Regions from separate parts of the Gordonia sp. NPDC057258 genome, predicted to be linked through region 2. Evidence: predicted binding sites of a transcription regulator. Region 2 holds the regulator's gene; each other region holds the start of a gene.
What was found. Region 2 encodes LexA, which represses DNA repair genes until DNA is damaged. Its sites were predicted from a motif close to CGAACANNTGTTCG; they were not measured.
Positions count from the first base shown of each region.

Region 1 (4,683 bases), on a different contig from region 2:
AACGGCGATCTCGTGGCGACAGGCTACCAAGTCTGACAACTCGCGTCATCAGATTGGAGCCCCACGTGCTCTCGGGTCAGTACGGCGGTGGGTCGATGCGGTCGAGTTCTTCGCGGGCTCGTTTGTTTCGGGCGCGTTCTTGTCGCCGGCGGGCCAGTTTGGCGTCCAGTCGGCTGTGTGTGCGCTCCGGGTTGTCGGAGGCGATGACCCGTGGTGTGGGTGGGGCTTGGGCGGCTTGCTCGAACCGGATCCGCCGAAGGTTCGGGAAGGTGTCTTCCAGCGTCTCGGCGTCGCCGGGCAGAGTGACCCCTTCGGGCGTTTCGTATTCGGTGACCAGGCGACCGTCGTCGTCGCGGTACTGCACATCAACCCAGTCCCCGTGGGTCTTGAAGAGGTGACTGGGGCGGCATTTGGTGTTGAGGTTCTCACTCGACGTCGCCCCACCCCGGGCGGGGTCGGTGTGGTCGTACTCGGTGACATGGTCGAGATCGCACGCGAATGCCGAACGGGTACAGCCGGGTTCGGTGCAATACCCGTCCCGCACCCGCACGAAATCAGCACACGACGCGGTGGGCCGATACCCGTTGCCGGGATGGGTCGCCGGATACACCACCGCCACACCCGCGGCGGTGACATCGGTCGAGTCGCCGAAGTGGGTTGCGGTGGAATGCTTCTCGCTGTCGGCTCGGGTGTCCTCGGCTGGTGCCGGGCGTTGGGCGGTCCGCCGCTGGTCATCGTCATTGGTGCTGGGGGCGACGTAGGTGGGTTGGGTGCGGGCGGGGGTGACCGGGGACAGCGTGGCGTCCGGGCGGGCGGCGAGGTCACGGACATGTTCGTCGCTGATGATGCCGTGCTCGTCGAGAAACCCGACCCCGGGTGCCCCGGCCAGGGTCGCGGCATCGGTCACCACATGGATCACGACCTCGGCGCGGACCGCGTCGAGGACGCTCTGTGGATCCGGGATGTCGGCGGTGCAGGGATCGTCGTCGTCGCATTGGCAGTCGAAGCTGGTGCGGGTCAACAGCGCGAACATCGCATCGGATCGGCGTATCCCCTGGGTGCGGGCGTCTCGCTTACAGACCGTGTCGGCGAGGATGGCGACGGCTTTGGCCGAGATCCGCACGTTTTCCGCTGACATGACGGCGGTGAGTTCGGCGGTGCCGTCGGGCAGTTCGTGGGTCCACACCCCACGCTGATCCAGAGCATCTTTGCGGCGTTGCCGTACCGCGTCGGGGTCGTGGCGGAACACGAGGCGGTCGACCATGTCCCGCAGCCGCGCCCGATCCCACACACCTGTTCGGCGACGCACCGTGTCGGCGATCTCGGCATCCAACGCGGGGGTGATCGGGTCATCGGTGGGGATCAGTTCGGTGCGGGAGATGACCAACCGGATCTGCCACTGCGACAGGACCCCGTCACGCAGGGTGTCGGCAACCTCGGGGAGCCGATCCCGCAGCGCGATCGCCTCATCGATCAGGGTTTCGGCGTGCCGGCGCGACACCCCGGCTTGGCGGGCGATGCGGGCGGCGCAGTCGGCGTGGCCGTCCATGACGAACCCGGACGCGCTGGTGGTGATCAGGCGGTCGGTCATCGCCGCGATCGTCTGATAGCGGTGCCAGGCGAGGTAGGACTCGCCGCGTCGTGTGGCGTCGAGGCCGGCCATCAACATGACCATGTCGGTCTCGGCGGCGTGGGCAGGATCGACCCCGGCGATGTACTCGCCCGGTAGATCGGTCCACGCCTTCACCACGCCCCCCGACGCCTGTCCACTCACCCGCTGCGACCAGGTGATCCGTTGAAAAACAATGTAAACCCGACCACCGACAATTCCGGATGAGTCTCCACAGGAGTGACATCGTTGTCGACGAAATAGATTCTGGGCGTTGCGGTATGGTGCCGCCCGGGTTGGCGATGGCTGAGATCGTCGGGTCGCCAGGTGGTTTCGACACGGCGACTCGCCTAGCGGCTCGTTGCCGGCTCAACCAGCGGGGGTGGGCGACTCGCCTAGCGGCTCGTTGCCGGCTCAACCGGCGGAGGTGTGCCAGCTCAACCAGCGCGGGGAGGGGCGCCTCGCTCCGCTCGGGGCCGGCTCGACCAGCGACGGATTTCGCGGCTGCGCGCCGAGCGCTCCGCAGGTCAGCGACGACGAGTAGGTCGAACGCGCCGATCCGGAACCACTCCGCCGGCGCTCACACCGACGCCGCGCGGGCCCGTCCGAGCATGGCGCGCGCGACGGTGTCGACGTGCACGTCGTCGTCCTGGAACAACAGCTGGTCGGTCTTGGCCCGCCGGAAGTGGTGATGCAGCGGGTGCTCCCACGTGAACCCGATCCCGCCGTGGATCTGGATGGCCTCCTCCGCGGCGTACATGGCGGCCCGCGAGGCCAGCACGCGAGCCGACGCGGCCCGCTCGGCCAGATCCGCGTCGTCGAAGCGGTCGACATCCGCGGCGTCGAGGACCGTCGCCTCGGCGAGCTCGGTGGCAACGAGCATGTCGACGAGGCGGTGTTTGAGCGCCTGAAACGATCCGATCGTGCGACCGAACTGCTGACGCGTCTTCGCGTAGTCCACCGTCATCTCGAGGCACCGGCGGGCGATACCCACCTGCTCGGCAGCCAGGGCGATCATCAGCAGCGACCGAACCCGGCGCAGCCGCTCCTCGAGATACGGGCCCGACACCCGGGTCGCCTCGACACCGGTGAACTCGACAGTCGCGAACTCTCGTGTGAGATCCAGGCTTTCACGCTGGTGGCGGCCGACACCGGCAGAGCCACCGTCGACGACGGCGAGTTCCACACCGGACGCGGTGTGCGCGACGACCACGAGCACGTCGGCCGACGCCGCGTCGAGGACGACGTCCTGCCGTCCGTTCAGGACGAGCGTTCCCTCATCGGTGACCTCCGCACCGATCGACGAGGAGACCACGGCGCGGCCGCAGACGAGTGCGGCGCGCCGCTCCCCGGACGCGATGGCCGGCAGGTGTGCCCGTCGCCCCTCGTCGTCGGCGGCATGGAGCAGGGTGAGGCCGGCCATGATCACCGACGAGAGGTACGGCGAGGAACCGAGACAGCGACCGTGGGCGGTCATCACGACCGACGCGTCCTTCACCCCGTACCCGGCCCCGCCCAGATCCTCCGGAAACGGGATCTCGGTCAGTCCGAGTTCCCGAATCGACGGCCAGACATCCTGCGCCGGAGCGTGTTCCGACCACGCATCGGTGAGGGCGGCCTGCAGATCGCGCTGCTCCACGGTGAGTTCGATGGGCATGTGTACTCCTAGCGGGGTTCGCGCGGCAGTCCGAGGCCGCGTTCGCCGATGATGTTCCGTTGGATCTCGTCCGAGCCGCCCGCGATGCGGTACCCGGGTGCGCCGAGCAGATGCTCCGACCATGCGAACGTGTCGGGCTCGCCGGTGTCGGCGACGATCCGGTCGCCGAGGAACGACGCCGCGGCGTCGCCGACGCGCTTCAGGTTCTGCGTCCACACGAGTTTGCCGATGGAGCCCTCGACACCCGGCACGGCACCCGCCCGTTCACGTTCGGCGTAGCGCGCCACCATGAGGGCCGCCGCCCGTTCATAGATCGCGGCGTCACCGAGGCGCCGGCGGACCAACGGGTCGTCGGACAGTCCGAGACGGTCGGCCAGGCGGGCGAGGTCGACGCTGTTACCGCCGGCACTGACGATCCCGGCGCTGGAGTTCCGCTCGAAACCGAGTGTGGTGAGCGCGACCTTCCATCCGTCGCCCTCGGCACCGACCCGCAGGGAGTCCGGTAGTTCGACGTCGGAGAGGAAGACCTCGTTGAACGTCGACCCACCGGACATCTGCCGGATCGGCCGCACCTCCACGCCGGGCGTGTCCATCGGGACCATGAATGCGGTCATGCCCTTGTGTTTCGGCGCCGACCGGTCGGACCGGGCGATGAGCAGACCCCACTCGGAGAACTGCGCGCCGGAACTCCACACCTTCTGGCCGTTGATCCGCCAGGTGTCCCCACTCCGAACGGCTTTCGTCGACAAGCCGGCCAGGTCCGAACCCGCCCCGGGCTCGGAGAACAGTTGGCAGCACAGCTCGTCCGCGCGCAGGAAGGGGCGGACGAACCGCTCCCGCTGCTCGTCGGTCCCGAGTGCGTGCAGGGTCGGCGCCACCAGTTCGACTGTCACCAAAACGTTCTCGTGGCGTTCGGGGGCCTGGTATCCGCGCTCTAGGTTCACGTAGACGCGTTCGTGGCCCGCGGTGAGACCCGGTCCGCCCCAGTCCGGGCCCCAGGTGATCGCGCCGAAGCCCGCGTCCACGCGTCGGGCCTGCCACGCTCGCGCCGCGTCGATCAGCGCACGTTCCTCGTCGTGTGTCCGGTTGTGGAAGATGGCGTAGGTCGGGTCGTGCTCCTGTGCAGCCCGCGCCGGGAGTTCGGCGTCGAGCCAGGCCCGCGCCTGTTCTTCGTAGTCATCGAGCGTGATCGCGCCCGGTGCGGTCGTCGTCATTCTCGTCGTTCCTGTCCTGCTCGGTCGTGCTGTCCTGCGGGATTTCTCACCGTTCGTGCGCCGCCGAGATGGTCACGGCCTGCATCTGCGGCGGTGTGGTCGTGCGGTCGCGGGTCCAGTCGCGGAGGGCGAACTTCTGGATCTTCCCGCTGGCCGTCTTCGGCAGGGAGTCGACGACGAACACGCTCTCCGGGACCTTCTGC
Region 1 is NZ_JBHUXZ010000001.1:146,482-151,164, forward strand. It holds gene ACFUEJ_RS00690 (HNH endonuclease signature motif containing protein) at 77-1,774, opposite strand; gene ACFUEJ_RS00695 (acyl-CoA dehydrogenase family protein) at 2,190-3,266, opposite strand; gene ACFUEJ_RS00700 (acyl-CoA dehydrogenase family protein) at 3,275-4,480, opposite strand; gene ACFUEJ_RS00705 (AMP-binding protein) at 4,527-4,683, opposite strand, start outside.
Region 1: a site for LexA is predicted at 1,781-1,794, ahead of ACFUEJ_RS00690 (HNH endonuclease signature motif containing protein). Genes of this name have one in related genera too.

Region 2 (4,683 bases):
CGACGGGCCATTCGGGACACGGTCGCCGACATCGACGACGCAGAGCTCGCCGCGGTTCGCTCACCACAATCCTTCTCGGCGCTGCTCGAACGGATCCGGCCACGGGTCGCCGCGGCCGCACCGGACTACTTCTCGCTGGCCGTCGCAGCCCTCGAACGGATGTCCCCGCTGCGGGCGGCGATCGACCGGCACGCCGGTTCGCTGGCTGCCGACGACGTCGCCGAACAGGTCGCCCACCTCGTGTTCGACGGATTCGTGGCGGCTACCGCGCGACGCCACCTGGAGAATCTGCCGCGCTATCTCGACGGCGCGCAAGCACGTCTGGAGGCACTACCCGCGTCCGCAGCACGCGACCAGGCCGGGGTGGCCGCCGTCGATCGCGTCGTCGAACGGTGGGCCCAACGCCTCGAACAGGTACCCGAGCACCGGCGGGCGGTGGTCGACGACGAAGCGCAGTGGCTCGTCGAGGAGTTGCGCGTGGGGCTGTTCGCCCAGCGTCTCGGCACCGCGTTCCCGGTGTCGGAGAAACGGGTCCTACGAGCTCTGGACCGACTCGGCTGACACGGGTTCGGCGAGCGCGCTCCCGGATCCCGATGCCGCCTTCAGGTCGTCGATCTCGCGCTGGAAGTCCTCCACCGAGTCGAACGACCGGTACACCGAGGCGAAGCGCAGATACGCCACCTCGTCGAGATCGCGGAGCGGGCCCAGGATGGCGAGTCCGACCTCGTTGCTGGGGATCTCGGCCGATCCACTGGCGCGCACCGTGTCCTCGACCTGCTGGGCGAGCTGCGCGAGCGCGTCCTCGGCGACGTGGCGGCCCTGACAGGCTCGCCGCACGCCACGCATGACCTTCTCCCGGCTGAACGGCTCGGTCACGCCGTTGCGTTTGACCACCGCGAGCACGGCGCTCTCCACGGTCGAGAACCGGCGACCGCACTCCACACAGGAGCGACGGCGGCGGATGGCCTGCCCTTCATCTGCGACACGCGAGTCGATGACCTTGGTGTCGTCGTTCTTGCAGAAGGGGCAGCGCATCGTGTCCTCACGCAGGTCGCGGGACGCTGGAACGCACCCGAAGCGTGCGCCCCGCCGCTTGTCGGCCGGCCCCTGTGACATCGAGGATACCGCCCGGCCTCAGCGGTACCGGGGGGTGAGCAGGGGCTGGCCCACCTGCAGCGCGCTCGACCCCAGATCGTTCATCGCGACGATCTCGTCGATCACGACCTCGCGCGGCATCTCGGGTGCCACCCGGCCGGCGATCGAGCTGAGCGAGTCCCCCGAGCGCACATGGACGACCTCGGAACTCACGGCGGACGGTGTCAGCGAGTCCGAGTAATTCTGGCCGACGACACCGAACACCCACACGACGAACGCCAGCCCGACACCGGCGAGGAGCGCGACCGCGGTGCGGCGGCGGCGACGGAACACCGCCGCGTCGGGCCCGACCGGGCCACGTCCCCGGACCCCGACCGGAGAGCCACAGTGGGTACCGCCCACCCGCGGGGTCACCGGCGATGCCCCCCGCGGCCGGGTGCCGGCCGGCCGGTTGTCGACCGGTCGGCCGCCGTCGGACAGCGGGGCGCGGGTCCGGACGCGATCGGCGCGGTCGGTGCGCGGCCGGACGGCGTCGGGACGGTCGGTGCGGACGGGAGCGACGAGAGTGGCGGTGCGCATGGTGCCCTCCGGTGTTCGGGTGTCTGGGATCGTGCGGGTGTGGTGTTCGGTGTTCGAACATCGATCAGATGTTCGATGCACTGATGTTCGAATTTGTAGCACGACGTCCCGACAAAGTCTCGCGACACATCGAACAAATGTTTGAGGTGCCGGTCGCACTCCGCTAGGCTCGGACCCGGCGCAAGCCATCTACCAGCACGTTCCGAAGACGAGAGGAACCGAACATGAGTGACACCGGCGATAGGCGCGGCCGAGCGCGGGGCGCCGACGACGAGGCCCCGTTCGACGCCGCCGCCGCCGAGGCCTCACTCACCCCGCGACAGGCCGGGGTCCTGGAGGTGATCCGCCGCTCGGTGCGCGAGCGCGGTTATCCGCCGAGCATCCGGGAGATCGGCGACGAGGTCGGCCTGGCCTCGACGTCATCGGTGGCCCATCAGTTGCGGACGCTGGAACGCAAGGGGCTGCTCAAGCGCGACGCGAACCGTCCCCGTGCGGTCAACATCGCCCCGAGTGACACCCCGTCGCCGGACACCCCGACGGCCGGCCAGCTTCCCGAGCCGACCTTCGTGCCGGTTCTCGGCCGTATCGCGGCCGGCGGTCCGATCCTGGCCGAGGAGGCCGTCGAGGACGTCTTCCCACTGCCCCGTGAGCTCGTCGGCGAGGGATCGCTCTTCCTGTTGCGCGTCGTCGGCGAGTCGATGATCGACGCCGCGATCTGCGACGGCGACTGGGTCGTGGTCCGGCAGCAGAACGTCGCCGACAACGGCGACATCGTCGCGGCCATGATCGACGGCGAGGCCACCGTGAAGACCTTCAAGCGTCAGGGCCCGAACGTCTGGCTCATGCCGCACAACGAACTGTTCGATCCGATCCCGGGCAACGATGCCGTCATCCTCGGCAAGGTCGTCACCGTGATGCGGCGAGTCTGACCTCTCCACCGACCGAACCGTCGAGCACCGCCGCGGCCGCCTCGCGCGCCGCGGCGGGATCCGAGGTGGACAGGGCAGCCTCGGCGGCGGCCCGGCAGTCCGGTGCGGACACCTCGCCGAGCCGGGCCCCCACGGCCGCCGCAGCAGCCGGCGCGCTGGACAGCGAGGTGACCCCGAGACCGACGAGCACGCAGGCGAGGTTCGGATCGGCGGCGGCCTCGCCGCACACCCCGACCGGCTTTCCCTGACGTGCACCCGCTGCCGCGACACCCGCGATGAGGCTCAACACGGCCGGTTGCCACGGGTCGGTCAGTCCGGCGAGATCGGCCGACATCCGGTCGGCCGCCATCGTGTACTGGGTCAGATCGTTGGTGCCGATGGACACGAAGTCCACCTCGGCGAGGACGGCTTCGGCCAGGATCGCCGCCGCGGGCACCTCGATCATCACCCCGGCGACCAGACCACGGCCGCGGACCTCGGCGGCGAAGGTGCGCGCCTCCGCCGGCGAGGCGATCATCGGCGCCATGACCCACGGCGCGACGGCCGACCCCGACGCGGCCTGCGCGATCGCGTCGAGCTGATGCGCGCGGATCTCGGGGTGCGCCAGCGCGATCCGATCGCCCCGCACGCCGAGCGCTGGGTTCGATTCGTCGGGATGGGTCACGAACCGGAGCGGTTTGTCGGACCCGGCGTCGAGGGTGCGGATGACCACCTTCTGCCCGTCGAACGCATCGAGCACCTCCCGGTAGATCGCGGCCTGCTCGTCCACCGACGGTTCGTCGGCACGCTCGAGGAACGCGAGTTCGGTGCGGAAGAGCCCGACGCCCTCGACGGGGTACCCGGCCGCGGCGCGTGCCGACGATCCGTCGGCGACGTTGGCGAGCACCGCCACGGCCACCCCGTCGGCGGTCTGCCCCGGACCGGTCCAGCCGGCGACGAGTGCGGCATGCCGCCGATCCTCGTCGACGCGAGCCCGGGCCGCCTCCGCATCGGGCTCCACCTCGATCCGCCCGGTGCTGCCGTCGACGAGAACGGTTGTGCCGGGCTCGATCTCGTCCAGGTCGGCCACCGCCACCACGCACGGGATCCCCAGCTGGCGCGCGATGATCGCGGTGTGGCTGGTCGGTCCGCCGAGGCGGGTGACGAGGGCGATGGTGCTCGTGGGGTCGAGGCCCGCGGTGTCGGCGGGCGCGAGGTCGTCGGCGAGCAGGACCGACGGCACCTCCGGAGTGGGCACACCAGGTTCGGGTAGGCCGAGCAGTTCGGCGAGGACCCGGTCGCGCACGTCGTTGAGATCGGTGACCCGCTCGGCCATCAGTCCGCCGAGCTTGGTGAACACCGCCGCGAACTGTTCGGTGGCCGCGACGGCAGCGGCCTCGGCGGGGGCGCCCTTGCCGATGAGCGCGGTCGCGGCACCGATCCAGCCGCGGTCCTCGGCCAGGCCCGCCGTCGCGGCGAGCACCTCGGCCGTCACCCCGGTGTTCTGCGACGCGCGCGTGCGCAGCCGCGCGGCGACGGCGCCGGCCGCGGTGGCGAAGCGCGTGACCTCGTCGGCGCGCCGTTCCTCGGCGATCTCCACACCGACGCCGAGCTTCTCCGGCGAGTGGTCGGGTCGCTCGCCCGGCCACAGCGCGGGACCGTGGGCCAACCCGCCGACCACCGGGGTTCCCGTCAGGATCTGCGCCATCGTCTTGCCTCTCACTCGACTACCGATGTGACCACCGTTACAAAAAGTGCTTGACTTGTCAACACAAACAGGCGTAAACACAATTACTACAACATCCAATCCCACACGCCTCAACAAGCGGGTTGGTCGAAACCGGAGATCGGAGCGGTGTGTACGCCGAGGAGAGACAACAGGCGATCGTCGACGAGGTGCGACTCGCGGGGCGGGCATCCGTGGCCGCGCTCGCCGAGAAATTCGACGTCACCAGCGAGACCGTCCGACGCGATCTCGCGGTACTGGAACGCGCCGGACATCTCCAGCGGGTCCACGGCGGCGCCGTGCGCGCCGAGATCATGCGCACCCTCGGCGAGCTCGGGATCGACGAACGGGAGTCGAGCCAGATCGAGCAGAAGA
Region 2 is NZ_JBHUXZ010000007.1:119,335-124,017, forward strand. It holds gene hrpA (ATP-dependent RNA helicase HrpA) at 1-561, shown strand, start outside; gene nrdR (transcriptional regulator NrdR) at 535-1,035, opposite strand; gene ACFUEJ_RS07745 (LysM peptidoglycan-binding domain-containing protein) at 1,135-1,674, opposite strand; gene lexA (transcriptional repressor LexA) at 1,899-2,603, shown strand; gene ACFUEJ_RS07755 (phosphoenolpyruvate--protein phosphotransferase) at 2,581-4,290, opposite strand; gene ACFUEJ_RS07760 (DeoR/GlpR family DNA-binding transcription regulator) at 4,440-4,683, shown strand, end outside.

Region 3 (4,683 bases), on a different contig from region 2:
ATCAGTGAACCCGACGACATCTTCACCGCCATCGAGAACGGCGTCGATACCTTCGACTGCGTATCGCCGACCCGGGTCGCCCGCAACGGTGCGATCTACTCACTGGACGGCCGGTACAACGTCACGAATGCCAAGTATCGCAGTGACTTCCGGCCGCTCGACCCCGAGGTCGAGAACTACACGTCGCAGTACAGCCGGGCCTACCTGCATCATCTGTTCAAGGCGAAGGAAGGCCTCGGCCCCACGCTGGCGACGCTGCACAACGTGTCCTTCATCGTCACGCTCGTCGACCGGGCCCGCCAGGCCATCGAGAACGGCACATACACCGAGTACCGCGACGAGTTCCTCCGGCGTTACTACGGAGGTCCCCGGTAGGCGTAAAACACTGCTAGAAGGGCGGTGGGTTGGCGTCGTTCCAGCGCTTCTCGGCGCGTTGGTGGCGTCGGAAGTCGTTGTCGCGCTGGGTGTTGAGTCTGTCGCGGGCGGGGTGATCGGGTGACCGTCTGGGGAAGAGCTTGTTGAACAGGTCGCGTCCGCTGAAGGCGTTGCCGACGAACATGTGCTCGGTGGGTGTGGTGAACCAGGCGGTCTGGAATTCGTCTTGGTGGTCCTGCCAGCTGGTGAAGGTCTTGATGCGGTGATGGAACCGGCACAGCGGTTTGAGGTTGCGCGCATCGGTCGGGCCACCGCGACGCGGGTCGGTGTGATCGAAGGGTTCGGTGTGGTCGAGATCGATCTGCCAGACCGGGGCGTTGCAGCCCGGGAAGGTGCAGCACAGTTCGCCGGCACGCACCAGGGCCTGCAGCTTCTTCGACGGGGTGTACCGCGTTGTCGAACTGTCTGCGTCTGGAGCCGGTGAACCGTCGGGTCCGGTAGGAGCGGGGTGGATGTAGGTGCGGCGCGCTTCGGCGAGCAGCTGCCGGGCGGTGTCGGCGTCGATGATGCCGTGGCGGTCGAGGAAGGCGGGATCGTTGTCGAGACCGATCAGGGTCGACAGGTTCACCACGATGTGAAACGTCGCGCGCGGCGCAGCCGAATCCGACGCCGAGGCGGCCGGCTCAGCCGGGTCATCGACAACGACGTCGGCTGACGGGTCGACGATGGTGTCCGCCTCCGTCATCGCAGCAGTTGGTGCAGGCGGCTCGACGGTCCCCACTGTCGCTGCGTCGGAGTCTGTTGCTGTGTCGGGTTCGGTTGCGGCAGGTCGGCAGTCGTCGCATAGGCACGTGATGGCGGCTTCACCGCGAGCGAGCGCTTTCATAGCATCGACCCTGCGGTTGGCCAACTTTCGCGGGTCACCGGCGTGGACCGCGGTGGCCATCGCTGTCAGGCGGGCGTCGAACTCGGCGGCATCAGCGTTGGGAAGCGTGCCGGAGATCCGGGACTGCCCGGGTGTGAAGCGGTCGGGGGTGATGGTCACCTTGCGGTCGGACTTCACCCGCTCCTTGCGTCGACGGACCGCGTCGGGCGCCCACTTGGCGACGATGGAATCGACCATGGCGGTGAACCGCGCCGTCGACATCGGTGCGCGGGCGAAGATCGCCTCGGCGAGATGGGCGTCCACGGTCTGCATCTCTTCGTCGTCGGTGATGAGATCGGTGCGCTTGAGCGCGATGAGGAAGCGCCGCTTGTCGATTCGACCACACGCGAGTGCGTGTCCGGTGAAGGAGAGTCGGTAGCGCAGTGCGTCGCCGGCCTCGATGAGATCTTTCGCCTCGGCCGGTGTCACGGTGAGGGTGGCGCCGACTTCGGCGATGGCCTGTTCGAGACCGTTGGGCCCGAACTGCTCGTAGGGGTTCTCGCCCGCGGCCACTCGCGCGGACAGGTGCTCGAAGGCTTCGAGGGAGTCGAGTTCGCCGCTGTGCGTCTCGGCGCGCCGCTGGGCGTAGTCCATTTCGCGTTCATCGTGAATGAGGCTGGCCACGACCATCATTCGGTGCGCGGACGCTGCTGCCAAGCCGGCGCAGTGGTTGAGGACCTCGACGAGTTCTGAAGCGGAGAGTTCATGGTCGGGACGAAAGCGCGGCTCGACCGACTCCTGTGGTGGGTCCACCGATGTGGATCCGGCCCCCGCCCCCGATGACATACCTCCACAATACTCGAATATATGTTCGAGTCAAGGGTCTGATCTCGGGATCTCCCGGGTTGTCTCGCAATCCAATCACGCCGCACCGACAGGACTGAAGCGTCGCCTCGGTGGCCTCGACGGGCGCGGCGTCCTCGCTTCGCTCGGTCGGCGCTGCTCGACAAGCGGGACTCTGCGGCGCTGCTCGACAAGCGGGACTCTGCGGCGCTGCTCGACAAGCGGGACTCTGCGGCGCTGCTCGACAAGCGGGACACGGCTCCTCTGCTCGACCAGCAGAGAACGGCGGCGCACCACAACGAGCGACGGCGGACGGGTGTCAGCGGGAGTTCTCGGCAACCATCCGTTCGCGGATGCCGCCGGCGACCCCGGTGCTGTTCGGGTTGGGGTCGTGGATCGCACCCGCGTGCGGCTCGACCGGCGTCCCCTTCTCGGTCTCGGACTTCGCCGTCGCCGCCGAGAATCGCTCGGTGATCCCGGGCATGAGGTGATGAGAAGCGTTGGCGGCCTTGGCTTTGTAGCCGACCGGTTGGTCCAGCTTCGGGTCGGTGCAGGCTGCCACGATCGCGTCGACCACGATCTGCGGATCGTCCATCGCGGACATCCGCGGTTCGTGCCCGGTTTAGTTGGCGGCGTGGACCCACCACGGGGTGTCCACGGCCCACGGCATGATGGTGCCGACCTTGATGGCGTCGTCGCCGGCCATGCGCAGCTCTTCGCTGATCGAGTGTCCGAGGCTCCGAACCGCCGCTTTCGTTGCGGCGTAGGTGTTCTGGAGTACGATCGGTACCTCGCTGTCGACCGAGCCCACGTTGATGAGTGTGCCGCGACCCTGCGACCGGAAGACGCGCAGCGCCGCATGTGCGCCGTAGATCAGGCCCTTCAGGTTCACGTCGACGAGGCGAGCGTGGTCCTCGGTCGGGATGTCCCAGAAGTACCCGACCGCGCCGACGCCGACGTTGTTCACCCACACGTCGATCGATTCGAGCCATTCGAGCGCGGCGGACGCGAGATGGGCGACGGCACGCGGATCGCTGACATCGGTGGGCACCGCCAGCGCCGACCCGCCCTTGCCGGTGATCTCTGCGACGACCTCGTCGAGGACCGCGGTTCGACGCGCCGCGACGACGACGTTCGCGCCGAGTTCTCCGAGTCGCACCGCGGCGCCGCGTCCGAATCCGCTCGACGCGCCGGCGATCACGACGGTGGAGCCGTTGATTTCCTTGTTGTCTGTCATGGTGATCGCCTACCCGAGGCGGGGTTCACCAAACCGAGAGGAGGCGCGCTCAGCCCGCGGCGCGGGACTGCCGGAAGGACTCGATCGCGGCGAGATCGTACGAGTTCGCCCCGGTCCCGATGCCCTGGGCGACGTGCGCGGCCACCGCGCAACCGAGTTCGGCGGAGTCGGCGAGACCGAGCCCGCGCAGCCGGCCGGTCAAGAACCCGGCGGAGAACGAGTCGCCGCAACCGGTGGTGTCCACGACGTCCACCTCGAACGCCGGCACCGCGACCACGTCGTCGCCGGTCACGACCAGCGCACCGTCGGCACCGCGGGTGAGCGCGACGCAACCGACACCGCGGTCCAGGAGCGCCCGTGCGCCGTAGGTGAGGTCGTCGGTTCCGGTCAGTCCCCGGGTCTGCTCGTCGTTGGGCAGCAGGTAGTCGAGGTGGGGAAGTGCGTCGGCGATCCACTCGAGAAGGCCGGGGTCGCCAGCCGACAGCAGATCGGCCGACGTCGTGATCCCGCGGTCGCGCGCCCGGCCGAGGAGCTCTGCGGCGACGGCGCCGCCCAGGAATTCCGGGCCGCCGAGGTGCAGGTGGTCGAGCCCGGTCAGCGCGTCTGCACCCAGGTCGTCGGGCGTGAACTGTGCGTTCGCCCCGATGCAGTGCCACGCGGGACGGTCTCCATTGGGTCGGACGGGTATGACCGATGACGACGTCTGGACCCCGGGCTTCGGAACCAGGCCGCCGGTGTCGACGCCTTCGGCGTCCAGCAGTGCGGTCAGCGAACGCCCGATCGTGTCGTCGCCGATCGCTCCGTGGGTCCGGACCGTGGCGCCCAGCCGACTGAGGACGAGCGCGGTTCCGCCCGCGGTACCGGCGGCGGAGAAACCGATGGACTGGACGAGCGCGCCGTCGGACCCCGCCGGGATGGACTCGATCCCGACGACGTGGATGTCCAGCACATGGACGCCCACGGTTGCGATCGTCGGCGGTTCGAGCCGCGGTGAGGGTGTCACGTCCGGTTCTCCTTGGGTGTCCCGTAGTCCAGCCGGATCGCCTGGGCGACAGTGGACTGCTGTTGGTCCTCGGTGAGTTCGCGAGGCCGGCCCATGCTGCTGGTCCGGTGAAAGAGGGTCGCGAGCCACTCCAGCAGCAGGGCGTTCTCCACCGCGTGGGCCAGGCTGGAGCCGCGTGCCACCGAACCGTGGTTCGCCATCAGCGCGACCTGGGTGTCGACCAGCGCGTCGGCGACGATCCCGGCGAGCTCCGGGCTCCCGAACGTGGCGTACGGCGCGACCGGGATGGCACCGCCGAGGCCGAGTTGCTGGTAGTGCAGCACCGGTAACGAGGTCAGTCCGCTGACGCAGGCGACCGCG
Region 3 is NZ_JBHUXZ010000010.1:47,004-51,686, reverse strand. It holds gene tgt (tRNA guanosine(34) transglycosylase Tgt) at 1-375, shown strand, start outside; gene ACFUEJ_RS09770 (DUF222 domain-containing protein) at 389-2,086, opposite strand; gene ACFUEJ_RS09765 (hypothetical protein) at 2,403-2,687, opposite strand; gene ACFUEJ_RS09760 (SDR family oxidoreductase) at 2,706-3,320, opposite strand; gene ACFUEJ_RS09755 (carbohydrate kinase family protein) at 3,370-4,323, opposite strand; gene ACFUEJ_RS09750 (class II aldolase/adducin family protein) at 4,320-4,683, opposite strand, start outside.
Region 3: a site for LexA is predicted at 2,101-2,114, ahead of ACFUEJ_RS09770 (DUF222 domain-containing protein). Genes of this name have one in related genera too.